DNA from 3 places in the Bacillus sp. JJ1533 genome. Region 2 is predicted to be linked to each of the others. Evidence: riboswitches for the same ligand, from Rfam matches in the RefSeq annotation. Region 2 holds a riboswitch; each other region holds the start of a gene.
The links. A riboswitch is a leader RNA that binds a small molecule or an ion and turns the genes downstream of it on or off. The one in region 2 is predicted to bind S-adenosylmethionine.

Region 1 (3,284 bases), on a different contig from region 2:
TCACTTAAAATGCTGAACAGTCCCCTCGTTTTTACAATATGTATTAGGTTATTGAAGATGATAAAATAATGAGTAGATGGGCTACATAGTTATTGAAATTGTAAACTAGTAAACTTGCGACACTTTTTTGAGAAGGAGGAAATAAAGTGGGTTATGAAATTGTTACATTACCTGGCTATCGGGCAGTAGGATTAAAGTGGGAAGGGACATTCTCTGAGATTGTCCCTAAATTAAAAAACGTTATTCGGCAAATAGAAGAACGTGCCAATGAGTTAGATGACAAGCTGAACCCCCATGTTCAATTAGGACTCTCTTATCATGTAATTGAAAATGGTTTCGTGCATTATGCAGTATATGAAGTAAGTAACAGTCAGGAAATTCCTGATGGGATGATAGAAATAAAGGTTCCTCAATTGACTTATGTGAAGACAACACATCACAAAGGGGAGGATATACAAAAGACGTATACCGACCTACATGAATGGTTATTTGATAGCGATTATACCGCATTTAGGGAACCAGGTGTAGTTTACTATGATTCATATATGCCAATAAAACATGAACATTATCCAGTGGAACGCGACCCTAGTGATCCGCATTTTGATATTTATATACCGATTGTTAAAAAGTAGAACAGAGAGATGGTTCCAACACTTCACCTTGAAAAATTGCAACAGCCCCTTGTTTTTCCAAGACCTTTTCAGAGGAGAGTGAGATTGTGAAAGACAAAGAGATCATAGACGCCTTTGAACAGTCAGAAATAAATTTACTCGTAGAACTAAGAATGGGAAATGGATTCCATGAAAAGGAGTATGAAAGGTTAGTTAAGGCTCTCACCGTCTGTGCGGATGAATGGGAGAATCGTACAAGTATTCCGGGAGAAGTCGTCCATACTTTAGTTGGACTATACGATGAACTGTACAACTTTTCTTTAATATATGGTGGTGAAGAATCAGTCCGTATTAAGAACGCAGCCGAAAATACCAAAAAGCTGATTCAAAGATGTACGAAAGATAAAGGAGAAATAGAACCCGAAAGAGCCAGAGTGATTGTCAGGTTGATTGAGAAAATCAACGAAAACGGAAATTTTTTTAAAAAACTTCAAACTGGCAAAGGAATGGATGAACAACAATTTGAAAGAATCTACCATGAATTAACACGTATTATTGACGAGATTTATTCGTGGGAGGAAATTCCAAAAGTTTTGGTAAATATTTTGATTGATTTTCGTGAATTAGATTTGTTTGTCGGTCAATATCAAGATGAGTTCAAACAACCTGAAGAGGCAAATAAAATCTATGATGCGTATGAACGTATTTTTAGTTTGATTTTTGGTTGAACCAGTGAGATGAGAAATATAACAATTTGATAGACAAATAGGTACATATGTGACCAGTGACACAAAAGTACTATGATGGGCCTGCCACCAGTGCATTAAAGCATTACTGTGCTTGGGGTTAGGCCATAAATATCCTACTTTTTCATAAATACATATCCTAAATAATTTCCTGAACCTCGTTTGATCTGAAGGCCTTGTTGCTCTAGAACCCTCCATAGTTTTCGATCTAGGGCATACGGATCTCTTTGTTGAAGGGTTTTTATCTCTGTTTCTGTAATTGTAAGTTGGAGAGATTCTTGTGTACATGTAACAGCCAATTCATAGTTTTTGAGCTTCATTACGATCACTTTAAAATCTGGATCCCATTCCTGCAGCTCTTGCTCAATGCAAGTCGCAACCTGAATCAAAAATTTTTCTCCCACCGTATTTTTTGACATCATTTCTCTTATAAATCCCGAAGTATTCATCTTTTTTCCTCCTAAACTTTAAATCAATAAAGTACAAGAATGAAAGCAATGAAAAAGGCTCTTCATTGCGTATGAACGCAACAAAGAGCCTAAGCCGATCGTCATCATTCAAAGCATTGCTTTGCTGGTTGGAGCACCTTACCTATTGGCAGGTTGCTGTGAAGTCATTGAGCCAGGACTCTCGTTCACTCTTGATAACCTTATTGAACTATATATATTATACCTACACCAAGTAGGTACCAAAAACTCTTTTGTTTGCATTTCCCATGTATAATCGATAGCACCACCATTCTCGTCACCCTTATAACTCAGTGCCTTGAACGTATGCTTCATCTGACTTGGATCAAAGAATCCACTAAATAGGGAAGTTAGTTGGTCTTTACCTTCCTTGCGGAATCCAAAAGTAAAATCCTCGAAAACACCATCATCCGTAAACATATTTAAAGCTTTTTCTTGTCCTTCATAGGTGAAATTATTTAAAAGTTGTTCTGCAAATTGTATATTCATACTAAATCTCCTCTCAATACTTGTATAAGATGATATTTTGGCTCTTGCACACGTTTAAAAAATAAATAGCTTAGCTTGCTTTTCGTTTAAATAAAGCTTTGAATAATCGAGTGATTTTATTTTCTTTAGCCTGAATTGGTTGAGTATTCTCCTTTAATTTAAGAATTTCGCTAGCAGCGTCATAGTAGTCGATAAGACTCGTAATCTTTCCATCCTTCAAGGTGATTACCATAGTTCCACGAAGGTTTACTAGTTGGCCGTTTGTTGGAACCCCCATAAATTCCTTCGTTTGCATTTCCCATGTGTACTCGATCGCACCACCATTCTCGTTACCTTTGTAACTAAGGGCATTAAACGTATGTTTCATTTGGTCAGGGTCAAAGAATCCACGGAAAAGGGAGGTTAGTTGCTCCTTACCCTCCATGCGAAATCCAATCGTGAAGTCCTCAAATACACCATCATCTGCAAACATCGCCAAGGCCTTATCCTGCCCATCATAATTAAAATGGTCCAAAAGTGTTTTTGCAAATTGCATATTCATGTTAAATTCTCCTCTCATTTTTTAATAAAATTGGTTTGCAATTGCTTTGTGACTTTATAGTAACAGGAGGAAAAAAACGAATGTACCAATAGAAATGGAGAAATGTCGTTTATCCAACATTTCAATAAAATTGTCTGAAAAATAGGAGTGAGCTTACACCATTACAATGGATTCTAACATTTTGGAATATATGAACAGTTGATGGTGCCTGTTCTCTTTACGGATAAACGTTTCCGCATGGGGGTCATGCACCTTTTTTATAGACCTAGGCGTAAAGAGGTTAATTATCGAACTGATATGGTATAATTTACCTAAATAAAAAGCACAAAAAACCGAGTCTATATATAAACTTACTCATGCAAAATGCTATTTAAAAATGCAAAAGTGGATGATTATAAGTTAAAGGGAGCTAACGAAAATGAGTGTGTAT
Region 2 (3,284 bases):
TCCGTCAAGCGATTACTCCGAATACAAAAGCAATTTTTGCTGAAACAATCGGAAACCCAAGTTTAGATATCCTTGATATTGAGGCTGTTGCAACGATTGCTCATGAAGCTGGAATTCCGTTAATTATTGACAATACATTTGCAACACCATACTTATGTAGACCAATTGAGCATGGGGCAGATATTGTTGTACATTCTGCTACAAAGTGGTTACTAGGGAATGGAACAACGATGGGTGGAATTATTGTTGATGGTGGTAAATTTGATTGGAATTCACCAAAATTCCCAGGATTTACAACGCCAGACCCAAGCTACCATGATTTAGTCTTTGCCGATGCTTTAGGACCTGTTGCTTATATCATCAAAGCGAGAGTTCAACTTCTTCGCGATCTAGGTCCAGCTTTGAGTCCTTTTAATTCATTCCAGTTTAACCTGGGTCTTGAGACATTACATGTTCGTATGAAGGAACATATCGCAAATACGAAAAAAGTTGTTTCATATCTTAAAAATCATCCTGGGGTTGAATGGGTATTGTATCCTGGTGAAGACGATCACCCTAACAAACAATTAGCAGATAAATACCTGCCAAAGGGTGCTGGATCTGTTGTTGTATTCGGTATTAAAGGCGGAAAAGAAGCTGGAGAGAAATTAATCAATAATGTGGAGCTTTGGTCACATGTTGCAAACGTTGGCGATGCGAAGAGTTTAATCATCCACCCAGCTAGCACTACACACCAACAATTGAGTCCAGAAGATCTAAAATTATCAGGTGTTTCAGAAGACTTAGTTCGCTTATCGGTTGGAATTGAGAATATAGAAGATCTTTTAGAGGATTTAGAGCAAGCCATTAAAGCAGCAAATGGAACTAGTTCAGTTACACCTTTACCAACAATCTAACGAATTAACATTGGTACATTAGTCATGTTTTTCCATTGACACCTTACCTTGCAGGTGATAAGATAACCTTCGAGTTGTTTAGTACGATAAAAAGTAAATAAATATGATTACTCTTATTTAGAGTGGTGGAGGGATGTGCCCGATGAAGCCCAGCAACCGTCAACATCTGTTGAAAAGGTGCCAATTCACACAAAGCAAAGCTTTGGAAGATGAGAGGAAGGAATCAGATAACGGTGCCTTTCTGCTCTTTTAATTGCAGAAAGGCTTTTTCAATTAGTAATTACTTTTTATATCGTATAAACTAAACATAGTTCTCTTTAGATAGAAGGTGAATTACGTGATAACACTAAAAAATGTGAAGAAGATTTATAAGACGAAAAACAATTCTGTTACAGCAGTTAATGATATTAACTTGGAAATCAATGAAGGTGAAATTTTTGGCATTATCGGGTACAGTGGTGCTGGTAAAAGCTCACTTATTCGTTTGCTGAATGGTCTCGAAAATCCAACTGAAGGTACAGTTTCAGTTGCTGGCCATGATATCACTTCTATAAAAGGAAAAGCTTTGCGTGACGCACGTCAAGAAATAAGCATGATCTTTCAGCACTTCAACCTTTTATGGTCGCGAACAGTGAGAGAAAATATATCATTTCCACTTGAGATCGCGAAAGTTCCGAGAGCCAAACGTGAAGAACGAGTGACAGAGTTGATTAAGCTAGTCGGATTAGAAGGAAGAGAAGATGCTTATCCTTCACAGCTAAGTGGCGGTCAAAAGCAAAGGGTAGGTATCGCACGAGCACTAGCTAATAACCCGAAGGTTTTGCTATGTGACGAGGCAACATCTGCATTAGACCCGCAAACGACTGACTCAATCTTAGATTTGCTTGTAGATATCAATGAACGATTAGGATTAACGATTGTATTAATTACCCACGAAATGCACGTTATCCGTAAAATTTGTCACCGTGTTGCCGTTATGGAAAATGGCGCAATTGTTGAGCAAGGAAAGGTGCTTGATGTGTTTAAAAAGCCACAAGCTCAAATAACTAAACGTTTTGTGCAGCAAGTGACAGAGCCTGAGGAAACAAAAGAAATGATTGAGCATTTGCTTGAGCGTTATCCAAATGGAAGAGTCGTTCAGCTCACTTTTGTTGGGGAAGATGCAGAAAAACCATTAATCACTTCTTTAATCCGAGACTTTAATGTTGAAGTGAATATTTTACAAGGAAAGATTTCACAAACCCAAAATGGATCTTATGGTACATTGTTCATTCATCTTGCTGGTGGACTGAATGAGGTTACTTCAGCCATTGAATTTATTCGGAAACAACGAGTAGAAGCTGAGGTGATTGAAAATGTTTGAACAATTCCAGGAACTTCTTAAATGGGAAAAACAGGTTAAAGATTATCAAGCATTAAATTGGGGAAATCTCTGGGAAGCAACCCAAGAAACCTTATATATGACTGGGATTTCGGTGCTTGCAACCTTTATTATAGGTCTGTTTTTAGGATTGGTCCTCTTTTTAACGGATAAAGGGAATGCCTGGGAAAATTCTGTGGTAAATCGAATTGTGTCTGCACTTGTTAATATTTTTCGATCCATACCATTTATTATCCTTATTGTATTATTAATACCTTTTACGAAAATTGTAATGGGTTCAATGCTAGGACCGAATGCGGCATTACCGTCCTTAATTATAGGGTCGGCACCGTTTTACGCAAGAATGGTTGAAATTGCTTTACGTGAAATAGATAAAGGTGTAATTGAGGCTTCTCATTCAATGGGAGCAACTAATTCGACCATTATTTTTAAAGTATTAATTCCAGAATCCCTACCAGCCTTAATCTCAGGGATTACAGTGACTGCGATTTCATTAGTAGGCTTCACTGCTATGGCCGGTGTTATCGGTGCTGGTGGATTAGGTCATTTTGCCTATCTATATGGCTTCCAAAGTAACAAACCAGTCATTACATTTATTGCCACAATTGCAATATTAATTTTGGTATTTATCATTCAATTCGTGGGTGATTACTTTACAAAACAAACAGATAAGAGATAACAGGAGGAACACAAATGAAAAAATTTCTTTTTGTATTATTAATTGGATTATTTTCCCTTACATTAGCTGCTTGTGGGTCAGGTGATAAAACAGATGAGGGTGGCAACACAAAAGAAGCTGAAGGCAATAAAGAATTAATCGTTGGTGCATCAGCAGTTCCACATGCCGAAGTGCTTGAAGAAGCTAAACCTTTATTAAAGGAAAAAGGAATTGACCTTAAAATTGAAGTGTTTACTGATTACATTTTGCCAAACGTAGCCCTTCATGAAAAAGAGCTTGATGCAAACTACTTCCAAACACCTGGTTATTTAGAGTTACAATTAGAGGA
Region 3 (3,284 bases), on a different contig from region 2:
TAAGTAACAATGGAACCTCTGAGACGCTGTGCTTCCTTATACGTACATCTGTTTTGAACGACCTCAAGACCTGCTTCTTTCGCAACCTCAACTGCCCTTGGAGAAATAACACCTTCTTGTAACCAGAAAACTTTGGGCTGTATTTTTGCTGCTTCTGCCGCTACACCAATCGCTGCTTCAGGGCTGCGGAATACTTGAACAATATCTATTTCAAACGGAATAGATGCTAAGTCTGGATAAGCCTGTTCACCAAGTACTTCTGTTTCTCTTGGGTTAACCGGGACAATTTTATAGCCGAGTCGCTGCATTTTACGTGCAAGTCTGTAGCTTGGTCGCGCTGGATTACCGCTAAGTCCCACAACCGCAATTCGTTTTGGTCGCTGAACTTCCTTGCCGTCAACGATTTCACGAATAAATGTAGATTGAAGTGCCCAACGTATAACTCCCTCATCGTTAACCGCTGTTTCACCTTTTTGTTCACCCTTTGATGAAATGCCCGTCGCTTCATAGAATGCCTGGTCTAAATCATTTACTAAATCACGGTATGATTCAATTCCAACTGAAAGACGGATTAACTCTTCACTTACTCCTGTTTTTACTAACTCTTCCGCACTTAACTGCTGATGGGTTGTTGATGCAGGGTGTATAATAAGTGACTTAGCGTCTCCTACGTTCGCTACATGTGACCATAGCGCAATATTATTAATCACTTTTTTACCAGTTTCTCTACCACCCTTAATGCCAAAGTTTACGATCGAACCATATCCAGAACGTAAATATTTAGTTGCTAGTTCATGTGCTGGATGTTCTTCAAGGCCAGGGTATGAAACCCATTCAACTGCAGGATGGTCTTTTAAGAATTTGGCTACTTTCAGTGCATTTTCATTGTGCTTTTCAATTCGTAGGTGTAATGTCTCAAGGCCCTGTATCAATAGGAATGCACTATGTGGGCTTAAAGAAGAACCAAAATCTCTTAAAAGTTGAACTCTAAGCTTCGTACTGAACGCCAAAGTTCCAAATTCATTTGCGTATATTATTCCGTTATAACTTTGATCTGGCTCTGTAAAACCTGGGAACTTTTCACTGTTCCAATTGAAACGTCCTCCATCAACGACTAACCCACCAATTGTCGTTCCATGTCCGCCTATCCACTTTGTTGCTGAGTGAACCACGATATCAGCACCGTATTGGATTGGTTTACAAACATATGGAGATGCAAATGTATTATCAATAATGAGCGGTACTCCATTTTCATGTGCAATCGCTGATACTGCTTCAATATCTAATACATGCAAGCTTGGGTTTCCAATCGTTTCAGCAAATACAGCCTTTGTTTTCGGCGTGATTGCTTTTCTAAAATTTTCAGGATCTGTTGGGTCAACGAAATGCGTCTTAATTCCATATTTAGGAAGTGTAACAGCGAATAGGTTATAAGTTCCGCCATATAAATTAGAAGCTGCTACAATTTCATCTCCTGCTTCCGCCACGTTCATAATGGAAAGAGCAATCGCCGCCATCCCTGATGACGTTGCTACAGCTGCGACACCATCCTCCAATAATGCAATTCGTTTTTCAAGTACATCAACAGTTGGATTACCGATTCGAGAATAAATATTACCTGACTCATCAAGGCTAAATAGACTTTGAGCATGGTCAGTGTTATGGAATACAAATGAACTAGTTTGATAAATCGGCACTGCACGGGAACCCGTTGTCGGATCTGGGGATTGCCCTCCATGTAAAAGTATTGTCTCATCATCATAAGTTTCATATTGTTTTGTCATAATGTTCCCTCCAAATTTTTAAAAGTTTACTAGGATTTGATGCTCGCTATTATAAAAAAACCCCCTCAACATAAGAAGAGGGGGCCTCATCTTATCTTTCAGGTGCATTTGCACCCGCAGGAATTAGCACCTTTTCAAGCTTTCACTTGAAGGTTGCCGGACTTCTTCGGGCCTGTTCCCTCAGTCTCTCTGGATAAGAAATCTTTATTAAATTGACGCACTAATACGTTAATTCTTGAATTATATAAAGTATTATAGAATAGTTTATTTTTTCAGTCAATGTATTATTCGAAAAATATTTTTATTTATAAAATTAACACTTCCCTGAACTTATTTAATACTAGGAAAAGTGGTACCCTTGGTCACCTTTCTCTTAAATAAAACAACAAACCCCTTCTGTAAAAAAACAGAAGGGGTACAAGGAATATCCATAAATACATATTCGAATTCGTCCACCTTCTCATCTTCGGAATAAAAAACATCCTCTGAACTTGGCACCGGGCTTACATATGCTGGTTGCCGAGGCTTCGCAGGGTCAGTCCCTCCACCTCTCTTGATAAGAAGAATTTCATTATTAAAGTTTATAATAAGAATGTTAAACATTTTTGATAATTTAGTCAATAGCATTCGGATCCGTTCGTCAAAAAAATTTAATAAGCGCCTCTAATAACATCCTTCACACGCTCATGGTAAAAGTGTTGAATCCTTTCTTTTTCTTCATTTGAAAAAGTTTTTTCCTCTAATGCGGTTAAATTATCTTGAACTTGTTTGACGTTTTTGAATCCAGGAATAATACATGTTATTTCTTCGTGGTCTAAAATCCAACGAAGGGCTGCACTCGCCATTGAGCTTCGGCCTTCTGCAATCCATGTTAACTGGTCAGCAAGTTCCACACCTTTTTTAAAACCGAGACCGGCAAATGTTTCACCCACATTGAATGATTCACCATTTTCGTTATAGCGACGGTGATCATCTTCTTCAAAAACATGATTCGCTGTAAATTTTCCAGTTAGCAATCCGCTTGCTAGTGGCAATCTAACGAGTAAGCCGACACCTTTTTTGTAGGCTTCTGGAATTAAAGCTTCCAATGGTTTTTGACGGAATATATTAAAAATAATCTGCAAGCTCTTCACGTTAGGATTTCCCAAGCAAATTAGCCCTTCCTCTACAGTTTCGACACTTACACCATAATTGCGGATTTTCCCTTCACTTTGCAAGCGGTCAAGTACTTCAAACACGCTACCATCCCTTAATATCTCTGTCGCCGGACAATGAATTTGATACAAGTCAATAGCCTCTCGATTCAGTCTGCGAAGGCTGTCTTCACAGTAACGGCTTACTTGTTCATAGCTATAATTTTTCGGATCAAAAATATCACCCTGTCGACAGAACTTTGTCGCAATATGTATACTGTCTTCCTTGCCCTTTGTTGCTTTGGCCAACAGTTCTTCACTATGGCCATCTCCATATACGTCTGCAGTGTCAAAAAAATTAACCCCT

Region 1: another riboswitch for S-adenosylmethionine. It lies ahead of V7138_RS01360 (hypothetical protein); the one in region 2 lies ahead of V7138_RS20580 (methionine ABC transporter ATP-binding protein).
Region 3: another riboswitch for S-adenosylmethionine. It lies ahead of V7138_RS00035 (PLP-dependent aspartate aminotransferase family protein); the one in region 2 lies ahead of V7138_RS20580 (methionine ABC transporter ATP-binding protein).

Annotation. Positions count from the first base shown of each region.
Region 1 covers NZ_JBALOV010000003.1:70,619-73,902, reverse strand. Annotated here, with positions in the region: gene V7138_RS01370 (GyrI-like domain-containing protein) at 147-632, shown strand; gene V7138_RS01365 (hypothetical protein) at 719-1,339, shown strand; gene V7138_RS01360 (hypothetical protein) at 1,474-1,806, opposite strand; SAM riboswitch class I at 1,905-2,007, opposite strand; gene V7138_RS01355 (nuclear transport factor 2 family protein) at 2,384-2,854, opposite strand; gene V7138_RS01350 (hypothetical protein) at 3,273-3,284, shown strand, end outside.
Region 2 covers NZ_JBALOV010000038.1:89,322-92,605, reverse strand. Annotated here, with positions in the region: gene V7138_RS20585 (O-acetylhomoserine aminocarboxypropyltransferase/cysteine synthase family protein) at 1-896, shown strand, start outside; SAM riboswitch class I at 1,007-1,112, shown strand; gene V7138_RS20580 (methionine ABC transporter ATP-binding protein) at 1,234-2,259, shown strand; gene V7138_RS20575 (methionine ABC transporter permease) at 2,252-2,956, shown strand; gene V7138_RS20570 (MetQ/NlpA family ABC transporter substrate-binding protein) at 2,971-3,284, shown strand, end outside.
Region 3 covers NZ_JBALOV010000001.1:7,567-10,850, forward strand. Annotated here, with positions in the region: gene V7138_RS00035 (PLP-dependent aspartate aminotransferase family protein) at 1-1,784, opposite strand, end outside; SAM riboswitch class I at 1,873-1,984, opposite strand; SAM riboswitch class I at 2,242-2,347, opposite strand; gene V7138_RS00040 (aldo/keto reductase) at 2,435-3,284, opposite strand, start outside.